Microbulbifer sp. A4B17: one gene and its partner. The protein of the gene in region 2 interacts with the protein of the main gene of each other region in a pairwise test. Links are inferred from orthologs where the notes say so. Each region holds a gene or a part of one and is shown on either strand. Other genes may lie near its edges.

Region 1 (4,953 bases), 570 kb from region 2 along the record:
GGATGCAGGGCGCCAAGACGATGATCTAAATGCCAAGGCCAAGCAACTCGACCAGATTGCTGACATGATTGTCGCCCATTCAAGCGATGCCACAGTTATCCTGGCCGGTGACTTCAATATGGCATTTGATGAAAATGATGACGACTGGCGGGGCGCCAACTACCAGGCCTGGAAGGATTTTTTTGCCAAGACCGGCGGCAAACATGCGTGCCAATATATGCTGTCTGGCAACGATACCAGCCTGGAAGCCTGTGCCGATGAGCTTCAGGATGATACCGATCATGTAGTCGTCATTAACAACAATCCCAATTACACTCTGGATGTAACCAACTACTACATTGGCTCTTCGGAGTACACAGGACTGAGCGATCACGATCCTGTATTTGTAGACTTCTCATGGGTTAAGCACTAAACAATAGACACAGCCTCTTCCGCAGGGGATCGGAAGGGGCTATTACAACTACTTTTCCAGTAAAAGTGGCTAACCAGGGCCGCAATTACTACCACCACTATAATTCCATTTATAGAGAAAGGTTTTTAACAAAGGTATAAAACGGGGGGTTGACGGCAAGAGGTCGCAGTGAACAGGATTAAAAATCTAGTTGTCGGAAGTGGTTCTGCGAGTATCGCAACTGTTAAAGTACTTCAAGATATTGATCAGACAGTTGAGGTCATTGATGTTGCATACGATCTCGAGAACGATACCAAGGGTTAGGTTAATGCCTTATCCAGAAAAGGCGTTGACCCTTGGACACAGGAGGAAGTGGATCAACTATTCCCTCCAGCGTTAGCGTCTCGCAAAGGCATTGAGAGAAGATTCATATTTGGATCTGACTTTCCTTATAGAGTTCCAGAACAACTCACCATTACAACAAAAAACTGTAAAACAGAATTCTCCCATGGCTATGGTGGACTTGGAAACGTATGGGGAGCAGCTGTTATGCCCTACAGTGAGCACCAACTACGCAAGTGGCCCATTTCCTTAAATGAACTAAAACCGTCCTACAAAAATATACTCCGCTATATGCCGATAAGCGCGGAAGCAGATAACCTCCAAAAAAAATACCCGCTTTTTACCGATAAGCCTGAAGCCTTAAAGAGAAATGCGCCGACGGATTTTTTACTAAAAAAATTGACGGAAATTGAACACCACCTTCAGAGAAACGGCATTGAATTTGGCAGGGCTCGACTGGCGGTAGATGCAAGCATGGGAGAGCAAGGATGCAGGTATTGTGGCCATTGCTTTGATGGCTGCCCATATCAATCCATCTTTAACCCTAGATACTTATTTGAAAATCTGCAGAAAAGTGGACTGACTATACATAAAGGATTTCTTGTACTGGAAGTACGAGAAATAGAGAATAATGTTGAAGTAATTGCAGTTGAGGTAAGTAATGGCCGGACAAGGAAGTTTACTGCTGAGAAAGTATTTCTAGCTGCTGGTCATTTTGCAACAACGTTGATTCTGGCAAGATCTCTAAACTTATTAAACTCACCCATCAACATTAAAAGTAGCCAGTTCTTTTTCTTTCCACCCTTCTTATACAAAGGGCACCGTTATGATATCAGTTTTACACTCGCAGATATTTTTATAGAGCTTATAAATCCCTATATAAGCTCAGAGCAAGTGCACCTACAGTTTTATAGCCGCAGTCAAATTATTGAGGAACAACTGAAGTCTTTACTACCCGCTTTTTTCCCAAAAAATATTGCTTTCGATCGCGTGCACATAATCCAGGGTTTTCTGTCCTCAGAGGATTCTGATTCAATAGAGCTAACTCTAACGGACAAGTATTCGGATGGCTCGAAAGTAGAAATAAGAGGGATTGAAAATACTAGCACCCACAAAGCAGTAAAAAGAACACAATCATTAATAATGACGCTCTCTGTTTAGGATTGGGGTAGTACCACCTTTCCTTATGAGCGTATTACCAACTGGAAAAAGCTTTCACCTTGGAGGCAGCTTCCCGATGGGAGGGAGCCACAAGATTTTATACTCAGATCTTTTAGGGCGACCGGCACACTTTAAGAAGTTTCATATTGTAGATTCTGCCAGTTTTCCAAACATTGCAGGCTCAACCATTGCCTATACGATAATGGCGAATGCAGATCGAATCGTTAGAACTATAGATTTTGCATAGCTTAACAGGTTGTTACAGCCACTTTTTCCAGTAAAATAAAGCGATCTGCCCTGCTAATGCAATTGTCAACATAATACAAAAAGCGATAAACCCCAGTGAGGATTGCCCCCAGGGAATACCGCCGACATTTATCCCAAACAATCCTGTGAGAAAACTCAGCGGCAGAAAAACCGCCGCCACCACCGACAGCACATACATACGGCTATTCAACTGATCCGAAGTGCGGCTCAATAATTCCTCCTGGGCGATTGCTGCGCGCTCTCGTACTGTATCGATATCATCAATATGGCGCTGCAATCGATCAATTACCTCACCCAAAAGGGCGTGGCTATGCTCATCAAACCAGGACAGGGATTCCTGCTGCAAACGTCCGAGCACTTCCCTCTGCAGGCACAAGTAACGTCGCAATACGATAGTTCTCTTGCGCAGACGAACCAATAAGGAAGAGAGTTCCGCCCCTCCCCTATCCAACAGCAGGTTTTCCAGGTCATCTATCTTTTCTTCGAAGTCTTCGGCCCGATCACACATACGCAGGACCAATAGATCTGCCAGTGACATCAAAAGAGCCGAAGTTCCACGGGGACCAAAGCCGTTGCGCAAGCGAGAAAGCAAATCATCCTCTGAAAGTAACTTCCGTCGGCCGGTACTAATAATACGATTTTCCTCAGCCCAAATACGGATAGCGATCATATCCTTTGCACGTGGTTTGGACTTTCGCTCAATACCGTACATAGCCAATATCAGTCCCTGATCCACAGTCATCACACTGGGGCGTACTGTCTTCGCAGACAGGGTCTCTATCGCCGTAGTTGTGAGCCCACTATCCTGTTGCAGCCACTCGGCGCTCTCAGTGCTGTCGTAGTCAAAATGCAACCAGAGAATTCCCTGGCTTGGTTGCCAGGATTTCACCTCCGCCCAGGAAAGCTCCCGACCCGAGCCTTTGCGATCAAGTAAGACTGCGTAGACCAGACCAGTTTCCATAAGCGCTCATATCACCTGATATTGATCGGAGCATCACTTTCTTTCTGCAATTTACTTGCTGAGATGGGCCATCTCCGCAGCATTCTGCTCCCAGTTTTGACCATCAAAAGGTTTTACTTCCAGGTCCCTTGGCCGCTTGTCGAAACAGCGCGCATTAAGACTATATCCATCGGGATTGGAGCGCGGCACGTAAAAAGACTTAACCCCACAGTGGCGGCAAAACAAATGCTTGGCCACCCCAGTATTAAAGGTATAACAATTCAGATATCCTTCCCCTGATTCCAACTCAAAGTTTTCAGCGGGAATAATGACGTGCAAAAAACCCACCTTCTCACACATGGAGCAATTGCACGCAAGGGCTACCAGTTTCTCCCCTGAGTTGCGCTCATGCCTGGCCCTATAGCGAACGGCACCACAGTGGCAGCCTCCGCGAAGTTCGGTATTGATTTTACTCACTTGATTTATTGTCCTTCACAAATAAAGGGCGGGCTGCCAGCAGAGAAAACAGTGAAAGTCCGAGTAACAGGTGGAACCAGTTCGTACGTGCCAACCCCAATACCCGGGGGGCGCCGGTGCCCACAAATAGCCCATCCATTGCAATTACTACGGCCCCCGCCCCCAGCAACAGCGGGCCCGGTGGCGACAGTCGACGCGGTGACATCAACTCCATCATTGCGACCCACAGCCACAGCAGAAGCCCCAGCGCCGAAAATGCCTCCGTTACTTCCTGTGGCGACAGCGTGCCACTTTCAGAGACTCCAATAGCAGAGGCCAGTACCAGCACTAATACCACGTAAGCAGGCCCCCGGGTACTTTGCCCAATACCGATCTCGAAACGCGCCCAAGCCAGGCCAATTCCAATCAGCAGAAGTGAACTAAACCCGGAAAGCTGCAAAAGGGCTAGATGTAATTGGGTTGCCCCGGGATCAATGCCATAGCGATAGGCACCGACAATCGCAGTGACAGCGATAAATAGAAGTCCCGCCATCACCAACAGTGCAGCAGATTGAAAACGAGCATTAGTAAGACGCCAGTACTGATTGGCAATCAGCAGTGCGGCAAGAGTGAGGAGAATGTCGATCAGCCAGAAGTTATCCAATGTTTTGCCCTTTTTTTCCAGAATTCTAATAGAAAACTGGTAGCAAGCGACAAATCCCCATTGGCAGATACAAAAAAACCCGACTTAAAAGCCGGGTTTTTTTCAGTCCGTAGACTTAAGCTTCGTCAGAAGCCTGCTTGGCTTCTTCAGCGGCAGCTGCGTCGGCCTTGGCTTCCTTGATAGAAAGCTTGATACGTCCACGCTGGTCAACATCGAGTACCTTAACCTTAACCTTCTCACCTTCAGTCAGGTAATCAGTTACTGCATTTACTCGCTCTTCAGCGATCTGGGAGATATGCACCAGACCGTCTTTGCCCGGCAGGAAGTTAACGAACGCACCGAAGTCCACGATACGCACCACGGTGCCCTCGTAGATAGCGCCGATCTCAGCTTCCGCAGTGATTTCCTCGATGCGGGTTACCGCAGCTTCCAGGCTCTCACCGTCTTCACCGAAGACCTTGATAGTACCATCGTCTTCGATATCGATGGAGGCGCCAGTCTCTTCAGTGATGGAGCGGATAGTCGCACCACCCTTACCGATCACGTCGCGGATCTTGTCCGGATGGATCTTCAGGGTCGCATAGCGCGGTGCATTCTCATTCACCGTGGTACGGGAAGAGTCGATCACCTTGTTCATTTCCGCCAGGATGTGCAGACGCGCTTGCAGGGCCTGCTCCAGAGCGGTTTCCATGATCTCTTCGGTAATACCTTCGATCTTGATATCCATCTGCA
Region 2 (5,444 bases):
GCGCCTATAGTAAACCCGAGAATAGAGTCGCCGAGAAATTCAAGGCGTTCATTATTACGACTGCCGTGGGAACGGTGAGTAAGAGCCAATTCAAGTAGCTCGGCCTGGTCAAAATCATGGCCGAGGCGCTTGCAAAGGCGTTCCAATAAAAGATCAGTCACGTTTGCGGAATTGCTCCAGATCTATCAGCGGATCACAGCAAAGTTCTGGCTTCGCGGTGTCGAGCTGCTTATTAAACTTCATCACAACATCAACGTTGTACATCAATGGCTGGCGCAATTCGTAATTGATGCTCACTACAGTTCCCTTTGCGCCACGAACCACCTGCACCGATTTGGTGGGCTCTCCGCGCACATTATTAACCAGGAAAAAACGGCCCAATTCTTTTTTGATCTGGCCTTTGGTCATATTTTCCAGGTTTGGATTTTGGCCCAGGGTTTTTAATGCCTCGTTAACGTAGCGAGCATCTACGTAGGCCGGTGCCATCTTCGAGACACAGGTCAAAGCAAATCCCAACACTGCGATAATCAGCAGCCAACCCCAGTAGCTCATGCCGCGCTGCTGCTGCAGAGAAAAGTTGAGTTTACCACCCATAAATATGCCCTCTATCCTTTATAAATAACCGGGCTGACGCCCGGCTGGTTTCTTTATTGGATTGAGCCTACACGCTTAAAGCTGGGCAAACTGAGCAATTTGTCCCAGTGCATCCAAATAGCGAAAGCCTTGCCGACGATATCCTTCTCTGGGACAAAGCCCCACTCCCGACTATCGAGGCTGTTATCGCGATTATCGCCCATCATAAAGTAATGTCCTTCCGGCACTACACCACTAAAGTTACTGTACTGCCTGGGATGGACACTTTTCTGCATCTCGTGACGATAACCATCGAGATCTTCCCACATGACCTCAGTTTGCGGGTTACTTGGCGGTATAGCCCGGATCAATTCTTGACGAGCCATCTCACCGTTTACATAGAGGACATTGTTCTTCAGCTCTATCTTGTCACCAGGTAATCCAATCACCCGCTTGATATAGTAGGTATCGTTGTTGTGGGGTGGAAAGAACACCATAACATCGCCGCGTTTGGGCTCACCCACATCCATTACCTTGGTACGAGACACGGGCAGGCGCACACCGTAGGCATACTTGTTGACCAGAATAAAATCCCCAACTTCCAATGTTGGAATCATTGAGCCAGAAGGGATCTGGAAAGGCTCAACAATGAAAGAGCGCAGAACAAACACGATCGCCAGAATTGGGAAGAAGGACTTCGCGTACTCAACAACGATCGGGTCCTCTTGCTGGTCTCCAACTTTATTCTTGCGTTGACGGGCAAAAAACAGGCTGTCAATCAACCAGATTCCGCCGCTAATCACAACCAACCAAAGCAGAATCAGAGGTAAATTAATATCCATTACTTTTCTCTACTATCCCTTATTATTCGTCGTGGCGTAGGGCCTGAGCCCTACTGATCCACCTTCAGTACCGCCAGGAATGCCTCCTGCGGCACTTCAACACGGCCCAGCTGCTTCATTCTGCGTTTACCCGCTTTCTGCTTTTCAAGCAGCTTTTTCTTACGGGTAACATCACCACCGTAACATTTGGCCGTCACATTTTTGCGCAGCGCCTTCACCGTGGTTCTCGAAACTACCTGACCGCCAATAGCCGCCTGGATAGCCACATCAAACATCTGACGGGGAATAAGCTCTTTCATTTTTTCTGCCATAGCGCGGCCTTTCTGCTGCGCATTATCACGATGGACAATCAGAGCTAAAGCATCTACACGGTCGCCATTAATCAGGATATCCAGTCGCACCAACTTAGCCGCTTCAAAGCGGACAAAGCTGTAATCCAAAGAGGCAAAGCCGCGGCTTACAGATTTGAGGCGGTCGAAGAAGTCCATAACCACTTCGCTCATAGGCAGTTCGTAGCGCAGGGATACCTGTGAACCCACGTACTGCATATCCTTTTGAATACCGCGCTTTTCCACACACAGAGTGATTACATTACCCAAATACTCCTGTGGCACAAGAATATTCACCTCAGCAATCGGTTCCCTCATCTCTTCAATGGAACCTACATCTGGCAAGCGAGATGGATTATCCACCATCACAATCTCACCATCTGACTGCTCAACTTCGTAGACTACAGTGGGCGCGGTAGTGATCAGGTCCAGATCGTACTCACGCTCCAGGCGCTCCTGAATAATTTCCATATGCAGCATGCCGAGGAAGCCACAGCGGAAACCAAAGCCCAGAGCATCGGACGTTTCTGGTTCATAGAACAGGGAGGCATCGTTCAGCGACAGCTTCTCCAGGGCATCCCGAAAGGCCTCATAATCGTCTGAGCTAACCGGGAACAAGCCGGCATAAACCTGGGGCTTAACCTTCTGGAAGCCCGGCAGCATATCAATGTCATCGGCGCCCTTGGCATGGGTCAGCGTATCGCCCACAGGAGCGCCATGAATATCCTTGATCCCAGCCACCACAAAGCCCACTTCACCTGCGCGAAGTACACCAGTTTCGTGGCGCTTGGGTGTGAAGATACCGACGCTGTCCACAACGTGGGCACGACCGATAGATTTGGTGACAATCTTTTCTTTGGTTTTCAGGGTGCCCTGAACGACTCGCACCAGGGACACAACACCCAGGTAACTATCGAACCAGGAGTCGATAATGAGTGCCTGCAAAGGGGCATTAACATCACCTTCCGGCGGCGGTACCAAGCGAACAAGATCTTCCAGTACATCCTCAACACCCAGGCCGGATTTTGCACTGCAGCGGGTCGCTTCGGCGGCATCAATACCGATAATATCTTCGATCTCTTCCGCAACCTTTTCCGGGTCTGCCTGGGGCAAGTCCATCTTGTTCAAGACCGGGATAACTTCCAGGCCCTGTTCAATGGCTGTATAGCAGTTGGCAACCGACTGGGCCTCAACGCCCTGGGCGGCATCCACCACCAGTAGCGCGCCTTCGCAAGCTGCTAGAGAGCGGGATACCTCATAGGAGAAATCTACGTGTCCCGGGGTATCAATAAAGTTCAGCTGATAGGTCTTACCATCTCGCGCTTTATAGTCGAGCGTCACACTCTGCGCCTTGATAGTAATCCCACGCTCGCGCTCCAGCTCCATGCTGTCCAGAACCTGTTCAGCCATCTCCCGATCGGAGAGGCCACCACAGTCCTGGATAAAGCGGTCAGCCAGGGTAGATTTCCCGTGGTCGATATGGGCAATAATGGAGAAATTGCGGATATGAGAGAGATCTGTGGCCACTGCGGAATAAAAACCCTTGCAAAATCAATTGATTAGCTGGCTGTAGTGCCAACTGTGTGGCGCAAGTCTAACAGAACTCATGGACAGAGGTGAGAGGTAGGTGGCCCAATGGGCCACCAATCACCGCAAAGCGGTCAGCTTTCAATCTTAATTGTACGGAAAGTGGACTGTCCGGCACGAAAGAAGCGAATCGGCAACAGCTCGTCTTGCGGCAGATCCTTGACCACCGTTTTGTACTCACTGATATCGCCCACTTCCTCAAACCCGAGCTGAGCGATAATGTCGCCGCTGCGCAAACCAGCCTTGGCGCCAGGCTTCCCCGGAATCACCTGCTTTACCAGTACTCCGGTTTCCACATTCCAGCGCTGCTTGAGGACATCGGGAATTTCTTCAACCACAACACCAAGGCGCCCACCTACCGCGGAGCTGGGATAAGCCGCCGCCTGAACGCCGTCCTCATCGGAGCCCGGTAAAGCGCCGACAGTGACACTCACGCGCTCGGACTTACCTTTGCGCATTAACTCCACCTGAGCCTCTGTTCCCGGGCGGATCTGACCGACAACGTGGGGCAGGTCGCCGTGCACACCTATCTTCTGGCCGTGGAAGCGCATAATGATATCGCCGGGAAGGATTCCCGCCTGTGCTGCGGGTGATCCGGGGCTGACCTGTTCAATCAATGCACCGGCAGGCTTTCCGAGCCCCATAGCTTCCGCCATGTCACGATCGACATTGCTGATTCCCACACCAAGCCAGCCACGGTCAACACGACCTTTTTCCTTCAGCTGGGCAACGACGTCCTGGGCCAGACTGGCGGGAATGGCAAAGGACAGGCCGATAGAGCCACCACTACGGGTATAGATCTGGGAGTTGATTCCCACTACTTCGCCATCCAGGTTAAACAGCGGGCCACCGGAATTTCCGGGGTTGATTGCCACATCTGTCTGGATAAAAGGAACATAATTCTCGCGGCTTTCATTGGGAATACTGCGGCCCATCGCACTGACGATCCCGGCACTCGCGGAGTAGTCCAGGCCGAAAGGCGAGCCGATAGCTACGACCCATTCCCCCACCTGCAAATCTTCAGAGTCGCCCCAGCGCACCGCCGAAAGGTCATCCGCTTCAATCTTCAACAAGGCCAGGTCAGAGCGCACATCCTTACCGATAACCTGCGCCTCATACTCGCGGCGATCGGTAAGGGTAACGGTTACCTGGTCTGCACCGTCAACCACGTGATTGTTGGTCACGATATAGCCATCTTCAGAAATGATAAAACCGGACCCCATGCTCGCTACCGGACGCTGTTGGCGCTGGCGGGGCTCGAAAAGGTGACGGAAGATGTCGGGAATTTCCTGCTGTAGCTGCGGCTGGCTGCTGCGACTGGTGCGGTTGCGATCAACCGTATTGATTTTGACAACTGCCGGAGAGTTATTTTCGATTAACTCAGTAAGCTCAGGTAGTCCACGGGCATTGGCAGCCCCGGAAACCAGCAGACAAATGACCAATAGATATTGTGTACAACGTTTAACCATAGGTTTGTTACCCCTAGTGATCCCTTCTAATATGAAACCATTGGATTTTTGAGTCCCTTCAAGGGCGAGCCTTGGCATGTCCAGCCCCTTTGGGGACTCTAAGTAACGACTTAGTGGCGAATAGCCCACCAAAGTTCTACAACAAACCGTAAAACTGTGTAAAGAGCTAACAATGTCGGAAATGCGCCCGCGCCCCGAGCGCGGACAATTTCATCTGCCCACCAAACTCTACGGCCAAAGTGTGTTGGGCGCTCCACTGCTCTACTTCCCCGCGCAAACCGGCACAAAGCACGGCCTGATAATGGCCGGCACCCACGGAGATGAAGTAGCCGCTGTGGTCACTCTATCCTGTGCACTGCGCGCCCTCGCAGCTAACTCGTTGAGCCACCATGTAATCCTCGCCGTCAATCCGGACGGCTGCCAGCTGGGTACCAGAGCCAACGCGCGCGGGGTTGATCTCAACCGCAATTTTGCAACGGCAAATTGGGATGGCAATGGCAATGTCTATCGGTGGAACAGTGCTGCAGAAAAGCGCGACGTTCGCCTGGGCACAGGAGACAGCGCTGCCTCTGAACCCGAAACCTCTGCACTCTGTCAATTGATTACCAAGCTGGAACCTGCATGGACCGTCTCCATTCACGAAC

What was found. The genes of interacting proteins can lie anywhere in the genome.
Region 1: the proteins of lepA (region 2) and BTJ40_RS17940 interact in binary tests that used the Escherichia coli proteins (3 or more experiments, as listed by UniProt). The link is inferred for Microbulbifer sp. A4B17 from one-to-one orthologs.

What each region holds. Positions count from the first base shown.
Region 1 is NZ_CP029064.1:4,071,665-4,076,617, forward strand. The notes cover bases 1,139-3,967. They hold BTJ40_RS17940 (zinc transporter ZntB), read right to left. Parts: upstream 3,123-3,967; coding sequence 2,154-3,122; downstream 1,139-2,153. Other genes in these bases: BTJ40_RS17935 (hypothetical protein), read left to right, coding at 1,139-1,894; BTJ40_RS17945 (GFA family protein), read right to left, coding at 3,174-3,578; BTJ40_RS17950 (hypothetical protein), read right to left, coding at 3,571-3,967. In the rest of the region: BTJ40_RS17930 (endonuclease/exonuclease/phosphatase family protein), read left to right, coding at 1-412; more of BTJ40_RS17935, read left to right, coding at 764-1,138; more of BTJ40_RS17950, read right to left, coding at 3,968-4,221; pnp (polyribonucleotide nucleotidyltransferase), read right to left, coding at 4,337-4,953. UniProt on the Escherichia coli protein: Zinc transporter. Acts as a Zn(2+):proton symporter, which likely mediates zinc ion uptake. Purified ZntB reconstituted in liposomes also binds and transports Cd(2+), Ni(2+) and Co(2+).
Region 2 is NZ_CP029064.1:3,504,175-3,509,618, forward strand. Bases 869-3,840 are described here. They hold lepA (translation elongation factor 4), read right to left. Parts: upstream 3,272-3,840; coding sequence 1,466-3,271; downstream 869-1,465. Other genes in these bases: lepB (signal peptidase I), read right to left, coding at 869-1,415; BTJ40_RS15460 (Do family serine endopeptidase), read right to left, coding at 3,406-3,840. Outside these bases: rnc (ribonuclease III), read right to left, coding at 1-161; BTJ40_RS15445 (DUF4845 domain-containing protein), read right to left, coding at 154-594; more of lepB, read right to left, coding at 648-868; more of BTJ40_RS15460, read right to left, coding at 3,841-4,800; murein tripeptide amidase MpaA, read left to right, coding at 4,973-5,444. UniProt on the Escherichia coli protein: Required for accurate and efficient protein synthesis under certain stress conditions. May act as a fidelity factor of the translation reaction, by catalyzing a one-codon backward translocation of tRNAs on improperly translocated ribosomes.